One region of the Lysinibacillus sp. NPDC093216 genome, then DNA from elsewhere that is predicted to be linked to it. Evidence: riboswitches for the same ligand, from Rfam matches in the RefSeq annotation. Region 1 holds a riboswitch; the other holds the start of a gene.

The links. Region 1 has a riboswitch for FMN ahead of ribE (riboflavin synthase). Riboswitches for the same ligand answer to the same signal wherever they lie in the genome.
Region 2: linked by a shared signal. The riboswitch ahead of ACQKOG_RS00070 (ECF transporter S component) and the one ahead of ribE (riboflavin synthase) in region 1 are both predicted to bind FMN.

The regions. Positions count from the first base shown of each region.
Region 1 covers NZ_JBNNVB010000005.1:87,809-97,780, forward strand. Annotated here, with positions in the region: gene ACQKOG_RS08045 (amino acid permease) at 1-42, shown strand, start outside; gene ACQKOG_RS08050 (hypothetical protein) at 69-263, opposite strand; gene pgeF (peptidoglycan editing factor PgeF) at 403-1,167, opposite strand; gene ACQKOG_RS08060 (hypothetical protein) at 1,336-1,959, shown strand; gene ACQKOG_RS08065 (VanW family protein) at 2,140-3,132, shown strand; gene ACQKOG_RS08070 (HAD hydrolase-like protein) at 3,666-4,283, opposite strand; gene ACQKOG_RS08075 (YibE/F family protein) at 4,602-5,381, opposite strand; gene ACQKOG_RS08080 (YibE/F family protein) at 5,381-6,499, opposite strand; gene ACQKOG_RS08085 (hypothetical protein) at 6,907-7,008, shown strand; gene ACQKOG_RS08090 (hypothetical protein) at 7,053-7,190, shown strand; FMN riboswitch at 7,420-7,545, shown strand; FMN riboswitch at 7,671-7,796, shown strand; gene ribE (riboflavin synthase) at 7,939-8,574, shown strand; partial or broken gene ribB (3,4-dihydroxy-2-butanone-4-phosphate synthase) at 8,787-9,377, shown strand; gene ribH (6,7-dimethyl-8-ribityllumazine synthase) at 9,728-9,972, shown strand, end outside.
Region 2 covers NZ_JBNNVB010000001.1:7,155-17,126, forward strand. Annotated here, with positions in the region: gene ACQKOG_RS00045 (SpoIIE family protein phosphatase) at 1-671, shown strand, start outside; gene ACQKOG_RS00050 (ATP-binding protein) at 675-1,097, shown strand; gene ACQKOG_RS00055 (methyl-accepting chemotaxis protein) at 1,125-2,819, shown strand; gene ACQKOG_RS00060 (STAS domain-containing protein) at 2,874-3,260, shown strand; gene ACQKOG_RS00065 (sodium-dependent transporter) at 3,329-4,675, opposite strand; gene ACQKOG_RS00070 (ECF transporter S component) at 4,840-5,427, opposite strand; FMN riboswitch at 5,650-5,848, opposite strand; gene ACQKOG_RS00075 (RNA polymerase subunit sigma) at 6,143-7,450, opposite strand; gene sigX (RNA polymerase sigma factor SigX) at 7,447-7,980, opposite strand; gene ACQKOG_RS00085 (ATP-binding protein) at 8,064-9,839, opposite strand; gene ACQKOG_RS00090 (response regulator transcription factor) at 9,832-9,972, opposite strand, start outside.

The DNA.
Region 1 (9,972 bases):
TATGTTTTTAGAATTGGAAAAGAACGACGAGTTAATAAATAATGAAATGTTGAAAGGGTGTATTTCATTTATGAGATACATCCTTTTTGCTTTTGTGATAAAGATATTGTCATTTTTGCAAAACGAGGGGTGATTTCCGTTCTGACTGAGCGTTTTGTTGCTGCCGATTCGCTTTCGCGCAGAGCTTCCTGGGGTGTCTGATGAGCTGCTTTTGTTGTTGACGCTTCGCTCTCGCACAGAAAAAATCCACTGCCAGCCTTCACTCCAATCAACCACTTAGCATGTATCCTCAGGCATATCACTCTAATTTATTGTGATAAAATGAAACGACTTTTCTTAACCATTTTGGTTTTCAATACTACAAAAGGGACACTCCATTAATAATTGGATTGTCCCTTTTAACTACTGTTCTTTTCGCATAATAAAGCTTAAATGTCTGCCAGCCTGTTTATCTTGACGGTAAGAAAAACCATCTGGGCTAAGGAATGTACACGTTGAATCAATCGAAATCTGCTTAGAAGGGATACCTGCAAGCTCACATTGCTTTTTCACAGTTTGTTGATTATCGATATGATATTTATTTGTTTGTGCATTGTAATACATAAAATCCTCAGCATAGCCTAGGTTGTGAAATTTTTCATAGACATCTGTATCCACCTCAAATTTCTCCTGACTAAGTGCCATACCGATTTGTACGTGAAAATCTTGTGGATTACATTGTTCATGCTCTATCAAATGTTCGAGAAGCCTTGGTGTGACTTCCTTAACTGTGCCTTGCCAGCCTGAATGTACTACGCCAATAAGACCATTAACTTCATTATAAAAAATGACAGGTACGCAATCTGCTGTAAAACTACATAAAAGTAAATTTGGCTCTAATGTATAAAGTGCATCGGTATTACTAATGGCAGTGTCCATTTGCTCTGCGCCGCGTCCTTTATCAGAAATCGTGACTTTATGGAAATTGGCACTGTGTGTTTGTTGAGTGCAAATAAAATTATTCAAGTTACAATGCAATGTAGTTGCCAATTTTTCTCGGTTTTCTAGCACATCAGCTTCATTCACACATGTATGTAGTGCCAAATTGTTTTGTTCTAGCTCGATGTCATCCTTTAAGGTAGTGCCTGCGATAAATTGGTCGTTATCAAAATAAATTTTATTTTTCATATCATCACCTCGTCTTACTATATATGATTGCTTAATGAATGTATAGGCGCTTACTCTTAAGATTTTTAAGAGCCTTGAGTATTTTCTACAATTCTTTTGACATAAAGAATTGATTTCTTCACATATAGTAATCGAAGAATGATAATTAGAGGGAAGGAGTTTGTAGATTTGACTCAAGAAAAATTCATACTGATTTCCCAATTCGGCATGTGGCTATTTTGGATTATTACATATATATTAATCATCAAACAAGGAATAAAGGATAAGAGATATGGGATGCCCATGGCCGCAATTTGTGCCAATATTTCATGGGAATTTATTTTTTCATTTATGTATCCGCTAAATGACTTGCAAAGGATCCTTACTTTCCTGTGGTTTCTTTTGGATATCTTCATTTTGATGCAATTTTTACTTTATGGTTATAAGGAGTATAAAAAAATTATTCCGAGAAAGGTATTTTATACATCTTTTTTCATAACACTCGTAGTAAGCTTTCTCACGATTTTAGCGATGATGCATGAATTCAAAGATACGGCAGGCATATATGCCGCGTTTTTCCAAAATCTGATGATGTCAGGGCTTTTTATCGCCTTATTCATTCAAAGAGGGAACTTAAGTGGACAATCAATGGGCATAGCCATTTGTAAAATGATTGGAACTGTGTTAGCAGCAGTTTGCTTCTATTTGTATTTTAGAACACCATTGATTACTATCATTTCGCTTGCAATTTTTATTTATGATTGGATTTATATAGTATTGATCTTTAGGTTTAATGTGAAATATGCAAAATGAAAAAATTGATAAAGGGATGTACCGTGCCCTGCATCTATAAAAAATAGCACTCTACAATGTCACTCAACTTTGTAGAGTGTTTTCATTTTATAAACAAATAAAAATAATGAAATGAAACACACTATCAGCAATACACGAATAAGATGTCTCTGTAGTATGAAGATAGGGAAGGTGTTTTATTTGAAAAAGAAGTGGATAACCACACTATGTATTATTTGTACGATTGGGCTAATTGGCTGTCAGGGGAAATCTGCGGATGAGAAAAAACAAGAACAACAAGTTCAAGAGTCAGAGCATAAAGCTGATGGTGTAAAAAAGCCTGTTACCTTTGAACAACAACAAGCAGAGCCAGTCGTTGTTGAAATTGTAGATCCTTCTACACAAGCCATCGTACAAACCATTTCACCGCAAGAAATGGACTATGAACGTGATAGACTATCGTATACAAAACAAATTGAGCAATTAGCAAAAGGTTTAGCGAGAGGGAATGAAAATACAACCGGCTATGATAAGCGTATGATACTTGATAAGCTGGACGATCAAGGAAAAGTAATTAAAGGTAGTCCTTTAACTGTTTTAAAAGAAAGTGAATTAGTAGAGAGAATATTAGAAGCATCAGCAACTGGTGGTACAGTGGAGATGCCTCTATCTGTTACAGAAAGCGGCTATAATTTTGAAGATATTCCATATTTAGAAGACGTGGTTGTGGCATCCTATACAACTTACTTCAATACGCATGATGTAGGAAGAAATAAAAATATTGAACTTTCTGCGAAGGCAATTAATAATGTTATCGTTGGAAGTGGAGATTCTTTCTCCTTTAATACAGTCGTTGGACCTAGGGACGAAGTAAATGGTTATCAGCCTGCACCAGAAATCATCAACAAAAAGGTTGTGATGGGCATTGGGGGAGGTATCTGTCAAACGTCCTCAACCTTATTTAATGCGGTTGATCAAATACCAGTAAAATTTGTTGAACGTCATCACCATTCTTTAGATGTCGGGTACGTTCCAAAAGGAAGAGACGCTACAGTTTCCTATGGTGGCTTAGATTTCAGATTTCAAAATACAACTAACGTACCTTTTTTAATTAAAGCTAGCTATAGTAAAAATTCTCTTACAGTTGAGGTAAGAACAGCGGAAAAATATGTAGAAATCTTGAAAAAGCAATAGTATTGCTCTTTACAAAACGAGGAGTTGATTTCCGTTCCGACTGGGCGCTTGGTTGCTGACGCTTCGCTTTCGCACAGAGCAAAGCTTCCTGGGGGCGACCGATGAGCCGCTTAGGGCAACAGATGTTTTTTTGTGCGAAAGCGTAGTGCTAACGAAGCGTCAGCAAAAGGGTTTCATTGAAAGCGTAGTGCAACGAAGCAACAGCAAAAGGGTTTCATCTGCGCGAAAGCGTAGCGGCAGCGGCAACAGCAGGATGTTAGTCACGAAGGCGTTATCACAGGATGTGATGGTTTTAGCCTTCGTTCCTCTATTGCTAATCCCCAAGGAGTCGCCCAGTCTCCACTCCAATCAACCACTTCGCTTAATATGTATCTTCAATCTGTTCCTCTAATAAAATGAAGCTGCAGCAATGTTTTTTATATGCGAAAGCGGAGCGACAGTGGTATATCTGAACACCCTAAATCATTCCCACAATAATTTTTTCAACAACAAGAGGATCATAGCAATTTTTTAATTGCTATGATCCTCTTAGCTTATATGATATTTAAAATTTCTTGTGGTGTAGCTACTTTGTACTCGGGATCCTCTTGTTGTACAACTTCAATAGCGTCATATCCCCAACTAACCCAAATAATAGGCACGCCCACTTTTTTGCAGGCTACAATATCTCTTTGTTCATCACCAATGTATATAACTTCTGAAGGTGTAATGCCCGAGCCCTTTAAAAAACTTTTTATCACTTTATCCTTTCCAAAAATACGGTTTGAAGAAAGAACATTTGACACACAATGAATACCGTTCATTTTTAGAAATTCTAAAATGTTCTCCTGTGAATTGGAGGAAATAATAAGGATTTTATAGCCTCTTTGATCAATTTCCGTAAGGACTTCTTTAATACCATCATAAAGATGAACATCATTTAATGACTGGCGGTACAGGCGATAAAACTGTGGTAAAATCATGGGCAATTTATACATAGGGAAGTCGAATAATTTACTGCGTTCCGCTATAGATAGTTTTTTTAATGATTCGATTTCCTTTAACTCTATTCCTTTAAATTTATACTTTTGCGCAATCGTATTCCAAGCTGATGCAAACACTGCTGTTGAATCAGCCAGTGTTCCATCAAAATCAAAGATTATATATTTCATGACAAACTTTCTCCTTTAATCATCTAATTGTAAAGACGTCTTTTTCTTGAAAATGTTACTGCCTATTTTAAAATAATGACATGATTATACAGAATATGTAACAGCGTATTATAAATGACCCCAGATGAATAATTTTTTTACTAATGGGTAAATATTTTTTCAGGGTAAAGGGGCTTATGGCAACTTCTTTGGTAAAAATTGTACCGAAAAATGTGTCGAAATCAATAATGAAATTATCTATACAGTTTTTATGTAGTTGAATGGACAAAAAAAGTACCTGTCATCCGTTAGTATTGAGCTGGATGACAGGTACGACTATTATGAAGCATCTTGTGATGTTGTATCTCGTTTTTTTGTTAAATAATATGCATTTACCGAGGAAGTGATAGGAATGATAAGTGCGATTCCAATGCCTGCGCAAAATATCATAATAAGTTCAGTGGCAAATACTTTAGAATTAATGATTTCACCAATTGAATAAGATAAATCTTTGAACCAAATGAGCAAGCTTAAATATCCACCAAAGAAAGCGAAAAATAATGTATTTGTATCTGTACCTAAAATGTCCCTTCCAATGCTTAAACCTGATGTAAATAATTTTTTTCTGCTAATTAACGGATTATGATGAAGAATCTCATGCATGGAAGTAGCAATAGAAATGGCAACATCCAAAATTGCTCCAATCGTACTCATAATAATAACGGAAGCTCCAATTTGCACAAAATTGACGCCAATATAAAGAGAAAATATGCTAATCTCTTCAGAGGATTCTTCCCCGAATCCTCGAATCATTGATTTCTCCGTTACAAAAACAATGAATAGTAATAAAATTACAATCGTAATCATTGTAGAAATGAATGCAGTTACTGTTTTACTACTCATTTCATTAATAAAAAATAAGCTAATCCAGCTAATGACGGTACAGGCAATGAGCGTTAATATAATTGGACTATTTTTCTGATTGGTCATTAAAAAGATGGTGATAAAGAGTACTCCAAAGTTTAAAAATAAAGATAGAAAAGATCGTACTCCTTTTTTTCCACCGATAACATTCATCAATATGAATAAAATGGCAGTTAACCATACTAATACATTCATTATTTTGCCCTCTTTCGATTAATGAAAAAAATAGAAGTGTATAAACTGATTGGAATCGTTAAGACAACACCGATTCCACCTGCTAGGGCCCTAGCTAATTCTAATGAAAGATTCATGGAAAGTGTTTGCCCTAATGGATAAGAGTTTTTTAAATATAAAATCAACATAGGGATTGAGCCACAAATATAAACAAAAAACAAAATACTTGTAATCGTTCCCATAATGTCTTTCCCGATGTCCATCCCTGAGGTTTTCAATGCTTGGTCAGATATTTCTTCGTTTTGCTCAAATAAAGCGAACATTGAAGAAGCCATTGTGATGGAGACATCCATTACAGCTCCTAGTGCTCCAATAAATAACCCAGCCATAAAAATCACTCGATATGGACGCGTTAAAAATTGCATTTCTTCATATCGAAGCCCATTCTCGGATGTAATCCACAAAACTAAAGCACTAATCAATATAGAAATAAATGTTCCTATAAGTGTTGCCACTATCGCTGCATATGTTTTTTCATTCAAGCCGTTAATGAGAATTAAAGAAATGACCGTAAATAAAAGAACACATACCCCGCTAATAAATATCAAATTTATATTAGAATTTATATATAAATCCAAAGCGTATGATAATACAAGCGAATTTACAATTAAACTGATGATTGAAAATAATCCTTGTCTTTTACCGACAATTAGCAAAGCAAAAATAAAAATCCACGCCACTATCAAGACAAACTGATCACGTTTCACGTCTAAAATAGCCCCAGTTAAATCTCCATTTTTGTCTGTATTTACTTTAATGGAAACAAATAATTTATTCCCAACATGGTACTCTTGATCAAAAGCCCCAGATGCTGAATACTCATTTGTAAAATGAATAAGCTTACCTTTTTTTTTACCATTTTTTAATACAGCTGTAATTTGCTGAGTATATAAATGATCTTCATTTTCATACATATCTGTTACAGGGTTTGATTCTTTTAATTCCGTTTTTATAACTTCCGCAATTGGACGATCATAAAATGCTTCGTTGTGATAAACGAAAAAAACAGAAGCGATAAAGCAAATTGCGATAAAGGTATAAAATATAAATTTAGATTTTTTTTTCAAGATGTTTTGCAATAAAAAGCCTCCAATGTGAGAAAGGAATCTGATTGTACTTATGCGTTCATTGTTAAAATGGCACGAAAATGACTCACAATATCACTAATTTTTTAATGTCAAGCAGATTTAAAAAATGCCATTATAAAGTAACGTGCTAATTGAATAGAGGTTCCTTAATTATATAGTAGATTTTAGCTTACTTAGTTAGTTTTAGCATAATTAAATTATTGTTATTCATTATGTAAGTGTTTATTAATTTTTTGCTTATGACAAATGGGATGGTACAACATAGCATGTGAAGGAAGCGAAAAAATATAGGAGAAATCGCCATTATTCAGGACGCGATAGTTGAATTGATACTGGCCAGGTTAGGCAGTATTTAATCAAAAGAGGAATGGTTTGGCATGAAATGTGCTATTCCAGTAATGGAAAAGCAGGGTAAAGGATCGATTATTAATACTGCTTCATCGGCAGGTATTCGTTCAGAACGCAGTATCGCTGTATATTCCGCAAGTAACATGCGGTAATCGGTTTAACGAAAGGCGTCACGGTCGAGTATGCAAATAAAAGTATTCGTATTAATGCTGTGTGTCCAGGCGGCATCGTTACACCATTATTTCAAAGTGTTGGTGAAACACTTGAAAAAACAGGGTACGTACCAGAAGAAATGTCACGTGTACGTATGGGACGCCATGGTGAACCAGAATAAGTAGCAGAAGCGGTCCTATTCTTAGCATCAGATAAAGCAAGCTTCATGGCTGATGCTGTTGTCTCTGTTGATGGTAGTTTGACTGTATAAATTCATTGTTTTTGTAGCAATTTACAAACGCAACGATAGGCAAACTTGCGAATGTGAAATGAACTATAGAAAAAAATTTATAAAGAATTATCTGGATAATAAAATAAATTAGTGTTATCGTAAGAAATAGCTAAATAAAAATATCCTTCAGGGTAGGGTGAAATTCCCAATCGGCGGTGATGAAGAAATTCAAAGTCCGTGAGCGCAAGCTGATTTGGTGCAAATCCAAAACCGACAGTTATAGTCTGGATGGGAGAAGGGTAAAAGTATGAGCTTTTTAAATTCGCTTGAGTTTATAAGGTGTATTTGAGTATGCTTTTATGTTAACTACTTCCCATTTTATAGTCGGGAAGTAGTTTTTGTTTTATTTGGCTAAAAAATTGAATAGCAGTAGTTCTTCGGGGTAGGGTGAAATTCCCAATCGGCGGTGATGAAGAAATTCAAAGTCCGTGAGCGCAAGCTGATTTGGTGCAAATCCAAAACCGACAGTGACAGTCTGGATGGGAGAAGAACGATGAGATGACAGCCTATGGAAAAAATATTATATCCATAAGGTTTATTTGTTGACGTCTTATGTATATGAACTCCCAAACCCCTTTATTCTAAGGGGTTTTTTGTTTGAGCGGAAATTATTAAATGAATGAAAGCAGGTGAAAAAATGTTTACAGGAATTGTTGAGGATATTGGCACCGTAAAAACCATGCAAAGCGATCGACAAAGTATGAAAATCACCGTTATTTCAAAGAAAATGGTAGAGGATGTAAAGCTAGGGGACAGTATAGCGGTCAATGGTGTTTGTTTAACAGTGATATATTTTAATGGACAAGAGCTAACGATGGATGTAATGCCTGAAACAGTGAGCGCAACAAATTTACAGCAGCTCGCAGTTGGAGATCCGGTAAATTTAGAACGCGCTATGCCAGCTAATGGACGTTTCGGTGGTCATTTTGTATCCGGACATGTTGACGGGGTAGGGAAAATAGTGCGCAAGCGGCCATTAGCAAATGCAGTCTATATTGATATTGAACTATCGAAGGAGTTAACGAGCTACTGTATTCCAAAGGGCTCCATCACAATTGACGGAACGAGTCTAACACTCTTTCAGGTCGAGAAAAACGGTGTCACAGTATCACTGATACCTCACACATACAAGGAAACAATTTTAGGTATGAAAAAAATTGGTGATCTCGTCAATATAGAAACCGATTTAGTTGGAAAATACATTTTGCATCAACTTAAGTATGGACAGGAACCAACCATTTCAAGAGACTTCTTAGCAAAAAACGGGTTTTAACTTCTTTCAGCGAAGCCAAAACATCTGTACCTGTCGCTACGCTTTCGGTACAAAAAACATCCGCTGAAATAGAGGAACTTAGTCTAAGAACGCCACGTTCTGTGGAAACGGCTGAGTGACCAACGTCATGCTTGCAGGCCTAAGCAATCCGGACGCAATTATGCCGAGGCATAATTGATCTAATAACACTTTAAGAACTGGAGGTGGCGATATTGCTACATTCAATTGAAGAAGCAATAGAGGATTTAAAACAAGGGAAGATGATTATCGTAGTAGATGATGAGGACCGAGAAAACGAAGGGGACTTACTCGCACTTGCGGAATTTATGACCCCAGAAACGATTAACTTTATGGCGACCTATGGAAGAGGTCTTATTTGTACGCCGATTTCGCAGGAGCTTGCACAAAAATTAGCATTAAAGCCAATGGTTAGTATTAATACTGATAATCATCAAACGGCATTTACCGTTAGTATAGATCATGTAGACACAACAACTGGAATTAGCGCCTTTGAACGGGCAATGACTATACAAAAAATGCTAAAACCACAGGCAAAAGCTGCGGATTTTCGTAGACCGGGCCATGTATTCCCGTTAATTGCAAAGGACAATGGTGTATTAGAGCGTAGAGGACATACGGAAGCTACAATTGATTTGGCCAAGCTGTGTCATAGTATTCCTGCGGGCATTATTTGTGAAATTATGGGGGACAATGGCAAAATGCTACGCTTTAATGACCTTGTTAAATATGCAGCGCAACATGATTTAAAAATGATTTCAATTGAAGCATTGGCCACTTATCGTCTTAAACTAATAATGGAAGAAAACACACAGACAATATAAAGGATCATCAACAAAAGTTTGGAATGACATTTGTTAAAACGTACTTTATGTATATAAGTTGATTGGAGTGGAGACTGGGCGACTCCTTGAGGATTAGCGGATAGAGGAACGAAGGCTAAAACCATCACGTCCTGTGATAATTCGTGATCAACATCGTGTTGGCCCGAGACCCTGGAGCGCAAGCGAAGGGGCTCATCGGACGCCCTCAGGAAGCTCTGCTCTGCGCGAAAGCAATAACAAAGCGCCCAGTCGGAACGGAAATCAACCCCACGTTATGATGATTAGACTAAATAATAGAGGAGAGATTCAAAATGGTTAAAACATTTGAAGCACAATTAATTGGTACGGATTTAAAAATAGCAGTAGTAGTTGGTCGTTTCAACGAATTTATTACAAGCAAATTATTAGACGGTGCATTAGATGGTTTAAAGCGTCATGGTGTGGATGAGAATTCTATCGATGTAGCATGGGTTCCTGGTGCATTTGAAGTGCCATTCATCGCGAAACAGTTAGCTGAAACAAAGAAATATGATGCAATTATTGGATTAGGTACAGT
Region 2 (9,972 bases), on a different contig from region 1:
CTCCTCCATTGAATCTTGAGCATATTCAGATCGATGGACTTTATGTTACATCCAACACACTAGGAGGTGACATGTACTGCTGGTTTAAGATTAATGAACATTTAACTGCCATTCTTCTTTACGACGCAATGGGACATGGCATTGCCGCATCACTCGTTACAATGTCCATTAGATCTTTGTTAAAGGGAATAATCACGAAATTAATTGATCCAGTTTTAGTAATTCGAGAACTTAACCGCCAAATTTACGAGTTATTTTCTGATGAAGATATGGACCGTTTTTTAATGACAGCTATCTACATACTCATTGATACGAAAAACGGAACTGTACACTATGTTAATGCGGCTCATCCATCTGGTTTCTTATTTGGAAAATACGGAGAGACGGTGTTCCTCCCAGCAAATACACCTATATTAGGGCTATTCCCGACCATTCCTATTAATAAAAAAAGGATACCTTTATCCGGATGGCATCGCATAATACTTTATACGGATGGATTATTGACAATCAATGATCAACAAGTTGTTGATATGGATTTTTTCCATTCCTATGCATCACACGATAATGGCTATGCCTTGGAGAAATTTTCCCAAAAATACGATTTATCCGATAATTATTACAACGATGATATAACAGTAGTTTCAATAACAATTACATTACAGGGTCGGTGATTGATGATGGAATTCATACTCAATGTAAATCCTGATACACAAGCTATAGCTTATGTAGATCAAGTTATAGAGAATTATACAAATGTATATAATTTACCTTTTAAAAGAGAATTACGATTTGTCGTACATGAATTAGTTATTAATGCTGTGGAAGCTGTTAAGAAAAATGATCCATATTCCGAAAAGGCTATTCAAGTACACGTATCTCATTCTAATAAAGAAATAAAAATAACAGTTACTGATGAAGCGAAAGGAATCGCTGAAAAGGATTGGGATAAGGCTCTACAATTTGATTTAAACGAACTGGATTATTCAGATCGTGGGCGAGGTTTATTTTTCGTTAAAAATATGGTCGACCATATTTGGTTTGAAAATATTTCTGAAACGAAATTTTTAGTTGGTATTTCAAAAAAGATTCATGTATAAAGTTAACGTAAAATTGGAGGAGTTTTCATGAAGCTGTCAATCCGAAAAAAAATGAGCCTGTTAATATTCGGGTGTATTTTGCTACTCACTACACTTTTAGCAGGAATAAATTTTTATGTTGCCAAAAATAATCTTTTAGAAAGCGCAAATACAAAGCTTTTATCAGATATTCAATTGAGCTATGAATATTTAGATGCTAAATTCCCTGGAGAATGGTCCATTAAAAATAATCAATTGTATAAAGGTGACGTCAAAATAGTAGACAATTTTGAGGTAGCTGATAAAGTCGGAGAGCTAACAAACGGAAATGTCGTCTCAATCTTCCAAAACGATACTCGCATTAGTACAAATATAGTCGAGAATGGAGAACGTGCATTAAATACAAAGGTTTCTGATGAAGTTGCGAAAGTTGTATTAGGAGAAAAAAAACGTTTTATCGGATCAGCAAATGTCTTGGGGAGTATGCATCAAGGAGCCTATGACCCAATTTTAAATAGCCAAGGAGATGTTATTGGCGTATGGGCAACAGCTGTACCTACCGCTCCATATATAAGTATTGCTACAAAGTCTGCACTTGAAAATGTAGCGGTCTCCTTAGGAATTGCCATTTTAATGATTGTTGGGATTAGTTGGTTTTTACAGCGACAAATCATCACACCCATTAATATTTTAAGTACAAATGCCAAAGATTTAGCAGATTTAAATTTAAATGTAAAATTATTAAACCCAAAAGGTAAAGATGAGATTGCTGTTTTAGCAAATGCTTTTAGTGATATGAAGAATCGATTAACGGAAACGATGACAATCGTAGCTGGTAGCGCCAATCAAATAGCTAACTCATCGCATTCATTAGCAGAATCATCACATCAAACAAGTGAGGCTTCTAACCAAATCGCACTTACGATGAATGAAATTGCAGTCGGTACTACGACTCAATCTGATCAAGCTGAACAAATAGTGTCTATGATGCAAAAAACAATTGAAGAAGTATCGACCAGTTTACAAAAAGCCGAGAATACGTTAAATAGCGCTATAGAATCGACCCATTTTGCACGCCAAGGTGAAGAGGCGATCAATGAAGCTATAAAACATTTAAGCGATGTCACACAAACAGTGTCTTACGCAACAGATTCTATCCAAAAACTCGGTAAACGCTCTGAAGAAATTGGCGGCATTATTACTGTTATTACGGGTATTGCGGATCAAACAAATCTACTCGCCCTCAATGCAGCCATCGAAGCAGCACGAGCAGGTGAGCAAGGAAAAGGCTTTGCCGTCGTTGCATCAGAGGTACGCCAGTTAGCTGAACAATCAAGTTTAGCATCAGGACAAATTACAAATCTCATTAAAGATATTCAGGCTGAAACCTCTGTGACAGTTCGCACGATGGAAAGTAATCTACTAGCAGTAGAGGAGCAAGTAACAATTATCAATAAAGGAGGAACTGCATTAAAAGAAATCGTTGAAAAGGTCGAAGAAACAGAAAACGGCGTTGAGCAGATGAAGGCTGCATTTACGAATGTAAACAACAACTCCTTAGGGGTTCAACAAGCCATTCAAGATATTTCCCGTATCATTGAAGACTCCGCTGCAGCAACAGAGGAAATTGCCGCAACATCGGAAGAACAATATGCAACTGTGGCAGAAATTACACAAAGTTCAGACGAATTAGCATCGATTGCCGATAAATTACAAAACGAAGTCAATAAATTCAAGTTTTAACTTCTATAGAATTAGAATTTCCTTACATGAAAAAGAAAATGGAGGCGCTATAGTATGGATCAGAAGAAAATTGCGATGGTTATTGACACAAAGTCTGATTATATTTTGATTGCGTTTACTGGCGATTTAGAATATGGGTCGATTGAAGAGATTAAAATTGAGCTTCAATCGTTAAGCTTGGAAACAAAGCATGGATATATTATCGATATGCAAAAGGTTACAAACATCGATAGTACCGGCTTTGGCATGATTGTCAATTTCGCAAAGAAAGTATCTGTAAAAGAAAAGAAAATCGCCATTATTGTTGTCGATGATTTCATTCGCAATTTGTTTGCTATTTCACAAGTCGATAAAGTATTCCCTATTACTAAAAGCGAAGAGCAAGCAAGACAGATCATTAAAGAAGGCTGGTTAGGTGAACTATCACTTAGCGAATACTAACCCTATCGTTGTCCCCCAAACATAAAAGTAAGTTGCATTCCTATTAAACGGAATGCAACCTACTCTTTTTAATACTGTAAAAGCATATTTACAAACACAACGATAATGACAAAAGGTACTACTATTAACATCAGTAGTCGATACGCTGAATAGAACCCCTGCCCCATTTGACTTCCTATTAATAATTCCTTCTTCACAAATTCTTTATCAACTACATACGCAATAAAGATAGCAATCAATAAGTTACCCAACGGAAGCATTAAATTAGAAACTAAAAAGTCAGTTGCATCAAAAATTGTTTTTCCAAAAATTGATACATCAGCTAATGTACTTGATGAAAGTGCTGCAGGAATCGCTGCAATAAAGACTACTACACCTAGTAGCATCGTCAATGCAGAACGAGACATACGTCCCTTCTCCATAAATGCCGCTACGATAATTTCATATAAACTGAAGGAAGAAGTTAGCGTTGCGAATAAAAATAATAATAAAAACATCGCTAAGAATATTTCACCAAATGGCATTTGACTAAATGCTGTTGGCAGAACCGTAAATAATAAGCCTGGTCCAGATGCCGGTTCTAAATCAAAAGCAAATACAACAGGGAAAATGGCTAATCCTGCTAAAAACGATACAAGCACAGTGAGAAGAACAACAGAGCCTGCGGAATTAGGTAAGCTCACATCTTTCTTTAAATAGGAGCTGTACGTCACAAGACAAGAAAATCCTACTGCTAAGCCAAAGAAGGATTGCCCTAACGCTTCCAATATTGCCTTTCCAGTTATATTTGAAAAGTCAGGCCACAAGAAGAATTTAACCCCTTCCATTGCTCCATCTAATGTTAAAGCCCTCACAACAAGCACAATAAACATAATGAATAATAAAGGCATCATCCACTTATTGGCCTTCTCTATACCATTTTGCACGCCAAGTGAAATGACTAATACATTTACTAGCGTAAACAGCCCTAAACCTAGCAATGTAATCCAAGGTGTTCCTACAATCTTTGCAAATAGTTCACTAGGATCCACGGAAGGATCAATAACAGCCCCAGTCACACCAAGGCCACTATATATAAAAATCCAACCTCCTACAACACTATAAAAACTTAATAATAAAAAACAGCCGAGCACACCCATACGACCAACCCAAGCCCAACCTGTTTTAGTAGGTGCAATTTTTTTATAGGCAGTCACAGCCTCAGACTGTGTACCACGACCTAAAATATATTCTGATAATAACATCGGTAAACCAATCAACAATGTAAATAGCACAAAAATCAGGAAAAATGCTCCCCCGCCACTTTGTCCAGTAACATATGGAAGCTTCCAAATTGCCCCCAGTCCGATTGCAGCTCCAGCCGATGCTAAAATAAAGCCTAGTTTACTAGACCACTGACTCTTTTTTTCACTCATCTCTTCAAACTCCTCTAACTTACTCAACTCTTCCTTATTCTACAATAAAATAATACAGTCGACTACATTAATTCTATATGTTACTTTTGCGTAATATTATCCAACACCTCAACCATTCTACATAAAAAACCTCGAACGCTTAACAGCTCGAGGTCTCATCCTAATTATTTTGTTAAATACATAGAACGCTGATGATCAATCCATTTACGCATTGTTGTGAATAGTAATGCCATGATGATAGTAATTAAAATACCTTTCACAATGTTAAATGGCAAAATACCAGCTACGATCATTTTATATAGTGAATCACCTACAACAGGCTCCATACCTAAAAAGTAAGTGTACATAGGTAAAAATACTGCATAGTTAAGGATGCTCATTCCTACTGCCATTACAATTGTTCCAGCAGCTAAACCTCCGATAAGGCCCTTAACTGTTTTGGAGCGATTAAAAACAAAGCTCACTGGTAAAATAAATAAAATACCTGTTGCAAAGTTCGCGATATGTCCTACCGGTACTCCCGTTGGCGTGCCTGAGAAAACCCAGTCCAACACATTTTTAAATAATTCTACTAAAATCCCCGCTACAGGTCCCATAGTGATTGCTGCTAGTAATGCTGGCATATCACTGAAGTCCACTTCCAAAAACATTGGAAATGGCGGAATCGGGAAATTAAAAAGCATTAATAAAAACGAAATACTGCTCAGCATACCAATCGTAATATACGATTGAAGTTTAACATTTTTCTTCATAGAAAACTCTCTCCTCTTTGCTGATTCAATCTCGCAAGAAGAAAGGTTACGACCTAATCAATTATTATCATGAAAAAACCCTTATGCAAAAGAGCATAAGGGAGAATAGGCATGATTAAAAAACGCCATTAATTAACTATTTTCTGAGCATACGCTGTGTGAAACCACATCGAAAAAACGCTCGTACATAGCTAAATTCATAACAATGAATGACGATCGTACCTCCATCTTCTCCCATCCAGACTTTAACTGTCGGCCTTGGAATTGCACCAAGTCAGCCATGCAAAAAAATTATTTGCACAGGTCGCGGGCTGAAGAGCCTTTAGTAAATCATGCGAGCTAATATGTCTTAAAGGAAACATTAGCGATTTACAACTCTATTACCGCCGGTCGGGATTTTCACCCTGCCCCGAAGATGAATCATTATTTTTTTATTTCATAGCCTTACTATAATGAATTATTAGAGAAAAGTAAATAGCTTTGCTTTAAAAAAATCCGATTAAACTTGTATGCTTTAATAAATACTCGTGAAAAGTAGCTTAAATCCTTATTCATCTCATCACCTATAGAGGCGAGAGACTTCGTAGGTGACGCTTCGCTTTCGCTACTGAAAATAATTGCTAAGTTAAATGACAAGAGCATTCACGCACATATAGTGGCGAGAATGCTCCAAAAATTTATTTATGTTCTGTTCGTCTATTTGTTGTTAGGCTGTTTATGGCATATATCGTTTATTGGCTCCTACAGGCTTTGGCAAGAATTTTTTTAAATCAAATCCTTCCCAGGTTTCCTGTACAACATTGTCTAAACGTATTTGTTGATCAAAGCTTGCAGCAGTGAGCATCATAGCTTCTATCAGTTGAGTTGCACGAACAGTATCCATGGTCGTTAAATCAAGCGGCTCATCAAATGTAACAATAACGCCTTCTGCTACTTCTTTTACAGTGTATGCTATATTTTCTGGTACAACTGAAACGTATACATCATCATTTTTATTTCGCATATCGGTAAGCGCTTCTGTTACAGTGGGAAAAGTCTTACGAGAATCGGGTGATAAATATTCAGCTCCATTTTCATCTTTATATAAATAATAATTAAAATGATTTGAGCTTGTTAATGCCTTAGGATTACTTGGCTCTTCTTCCTTGGAAAATTTGTAGGCTGTACCATCAGGATTTTCAAACTCAATATCTTTATACTCTGAATCTGAGAATGTATCCTGTAAAGTCTCTAAATATTCATTAGTATCTGCTGAAGCAACATCATAATCATTTTTCTCCGGCAATACATGAACTAGTTTATCGCCCTTCTCCTTCAATTCTCCTTTATATGGATGATAGTTAGTAAAACCATTTGCTTTCTCATCAATTTGCGGCGCATACTTTTCATACATTTGTAATGTTGTAGGCTTTTTCTTCGGAAAATCAGTGGCAACTCGTTCATTTGGAATGATATACGTCATCGGTACGCTTTTCTTATCACGATTTGCCAAACCAATATGAAACACTACTGCTTCTGTTAAATCTTCCTCATAAACAGATGATCGTAGAGACATAATCCTTGAATGTTTTGCTACTATGTTGTTGGATTCCATAATCTTATCCTGGTTGACAAAGCTTTTCGCTGCTCGACTATCCTGCGATGTTGAATATTGAGAGGTTTCAGGAGCATTAGCCTGGTCTAATTTTGCATCATTATGATTCATGAACATAGAGCCTGTAATTACTGTTAAAGCGAAAACTGCTGCAACACTCATAAAGATTGGCCATTTACGAACTTTCTTCTTTGTTGTTGCAGTCTCGGTACTTTCTTGTTGCGTAGGAATACTGTGTTGTTGCTCTTGCGATGTTATTTCATCATCTATTGGTTGTTGTATAGCTTCTTGAAGATGGATATTATCCTGCAAGCGAGCATCTGTCAATAATCGATTTAATATTTCTTCTTTTGAACGGCGGTCAGAAAGCTTAGGGGCATTATTTAATAGATGCTCAAGTTGATCATCATCAAATTGGTTATGTGTCATTGCCGTTTCGCCTCCTGTTCTCTAACCTGTTGTAGCTGTTGCCGTAAAAATTTAATGGCACGATGCTGAGTGGTTTTTACCTTCGCTTCTGTCCAATCTAGTATTTGTGCAGTTTCTGCAATCGATAAGTCTTGAAAGTAGCGCATAATAATGACCATTTTTTGGTCACCTGTACAGTGTTCGAGTGCTACTTGCACCTGCATAAATTCATCACTGGCCTGCAATACGTCCTCCGGTGATGGTGTGGTTGAATGTAGCTGTTCCGTTTCCCAATCAAAAAAATCAAGTGAATGTTTTTGACGTACAGCCTGCTTTCTAAAATGATCAATAGCGACATTTTTAGCAATAGCAAAAAGCCAAGTCTTTTCACTGCTATTTCCTGCGAACTGATCATATGAGCGCAATACACGAACATAAACCTCATGCGCTAAATCCTCAGCAAGTGTACGGTTTTTTACTAAATAAATAAGAAACTGGAACACGTCTTGATGATATGCATCGTATAACCGATGGAACACGGAGTCATTCAAAGCACTCCACCCCCGTTCTATTTATATTTGTCGTCTAAATGTCCACAGAAGTTACATCCAATTAATACCACTCTTTAATAGTATTAATCAAAAGGTAAATAAAACGTGAAGGTAGTCCCCTCTTTCAGCACACTATCTACCATAATATTGCCTGAATGTGCCTTGACAATATTTCTAGCTATAGCTAAACCTAGGCCAGTTCCGCCTTTAGAACGTGTACGTGCCTTATCTGCTTTATAGAAACGTTCAAAGACATATGGTAAGTCCTCTTGCGGAATACCATGCCCTGTATCCTGAACAGAAACCTTGGCAAAGGTTGGTTCCTGCTCAACCTTCACTGTTACAGACCCTTCATCAGTATGACGAAGAGCATTATCAACTAAATTTGTTAAAACCTGTTCAATTCGATCCTCATCTATACTAATCGAAGCTTCGTCATTAAATTCACTGTCAAATATTAGACGAACATGTTGCTCTTTTGCCACCTGTGCAAATTTTTGAGTAATACGTTCAAATGTTGAATTAATCGGGAGCTCATCTTTGTAAAGCGTCATATGCCCCGATTCCATACGCGCAAGGTCTAATAAATCTGTTACTAGACGTCCCATACGTTTCGATTCATCATAAATAATTTTTGTAATTTCATTACGTTCTTCTTGATCTTGAATAAAATCATCATCCATTAGAGCCTCTGAATAGCCTTGGAGCATCGAAATTGGCGTTCGTAGCTCATGAGACACATTGGCAATAAAGTCTGAACGCAGTTTTTCTAAACGATGCTGCTCTGTCATATCACGAATAACCGCAACCGCTCCACGTATCGATTCCTCACTATAAAGAGGGCTAATCGTAAACGTATAGTAACTTCCATCCATCTCAATTTCTTCTTCAAGCTTATCCTCAAACATCAGTACATGATCGAGCATATGATAAAGCTCTGGCGGAATTGGCTTCGCACTTTGTGATCCCTTATTAACAAACCACGTTTGCATTAAACGGTCCGCTGGCGGATTACTTAATAATATTGTACGATCACGATTAAACGTAATAACTGCGTCTGTCATCGATGTTAATATATTGGAAAGCTGTTCATTTTCTTGATTGATCACTTCTAGATTGTGTTTCAATTGACGGCCCATTTGATTGAAGGCAACTGCAAGCTGGCCAATTTCATCATTTTGTGTAGTCGGCATCTTCGCTTCAAAATTCCCTTTAGAAATTTCAAATGCCAGCTCACGCATTTTACGTAATGGTGACGTAATACGTGATGAAAGGAAAAACGCAAAAAATGTCGTCAGCACAAAGGCAATGAAAGCAGATAAAAAGACAATTTTCGTCGTCTCTTTCGATGTTTTATGCAGCGCATCCGGACTTTGATAAATAAAGACAGCCCCGTGTACAGCATTTTCCACATTTAGCGGGAAACCAAGCACAACATACGATTCCAACTTTTCTTTGTCTGTAGAAGACGGCATCATCATTTCCTTAATAATCGGTTTATCTGATTGAAAAACTTCTTGGAACGATTTATTGGCTAAAATCATATCCTGTATTTCTTTTTTATTGACACCTTCCTGCATAGCGAAAGAAATTCTATCATGGTTAATAGCAATAAGTGCATTTGTACTTTCAGGTAAAATATCTTTTAATAATTCCGAAGTCGATTCTGCCGTTTCATTATCATCTACTATACTGGCAACTGTTGCTGCAGTTTGACGCAAGGAGCTTTCTGCTTGTTGCATATGGTAATTCTGAAGAAATTCAAGCATTAAAACCGTGAAAACAAACAATACAAATGAAACGAGAAGCAATATGGTTACCCATAGCTTCCCGACAACACTGTTCCATATTCTATTCATTGACAACCTCAAATTTGTAACCAACGCCCCATACAGTAACAATCATTTTTGCAGCGTTTTCAGATACACGGTTGAGCTTCTCGCGTAAACGTTTTACATGTGTGTCAACTGTACGTAAGTCGCCAAAGAAATC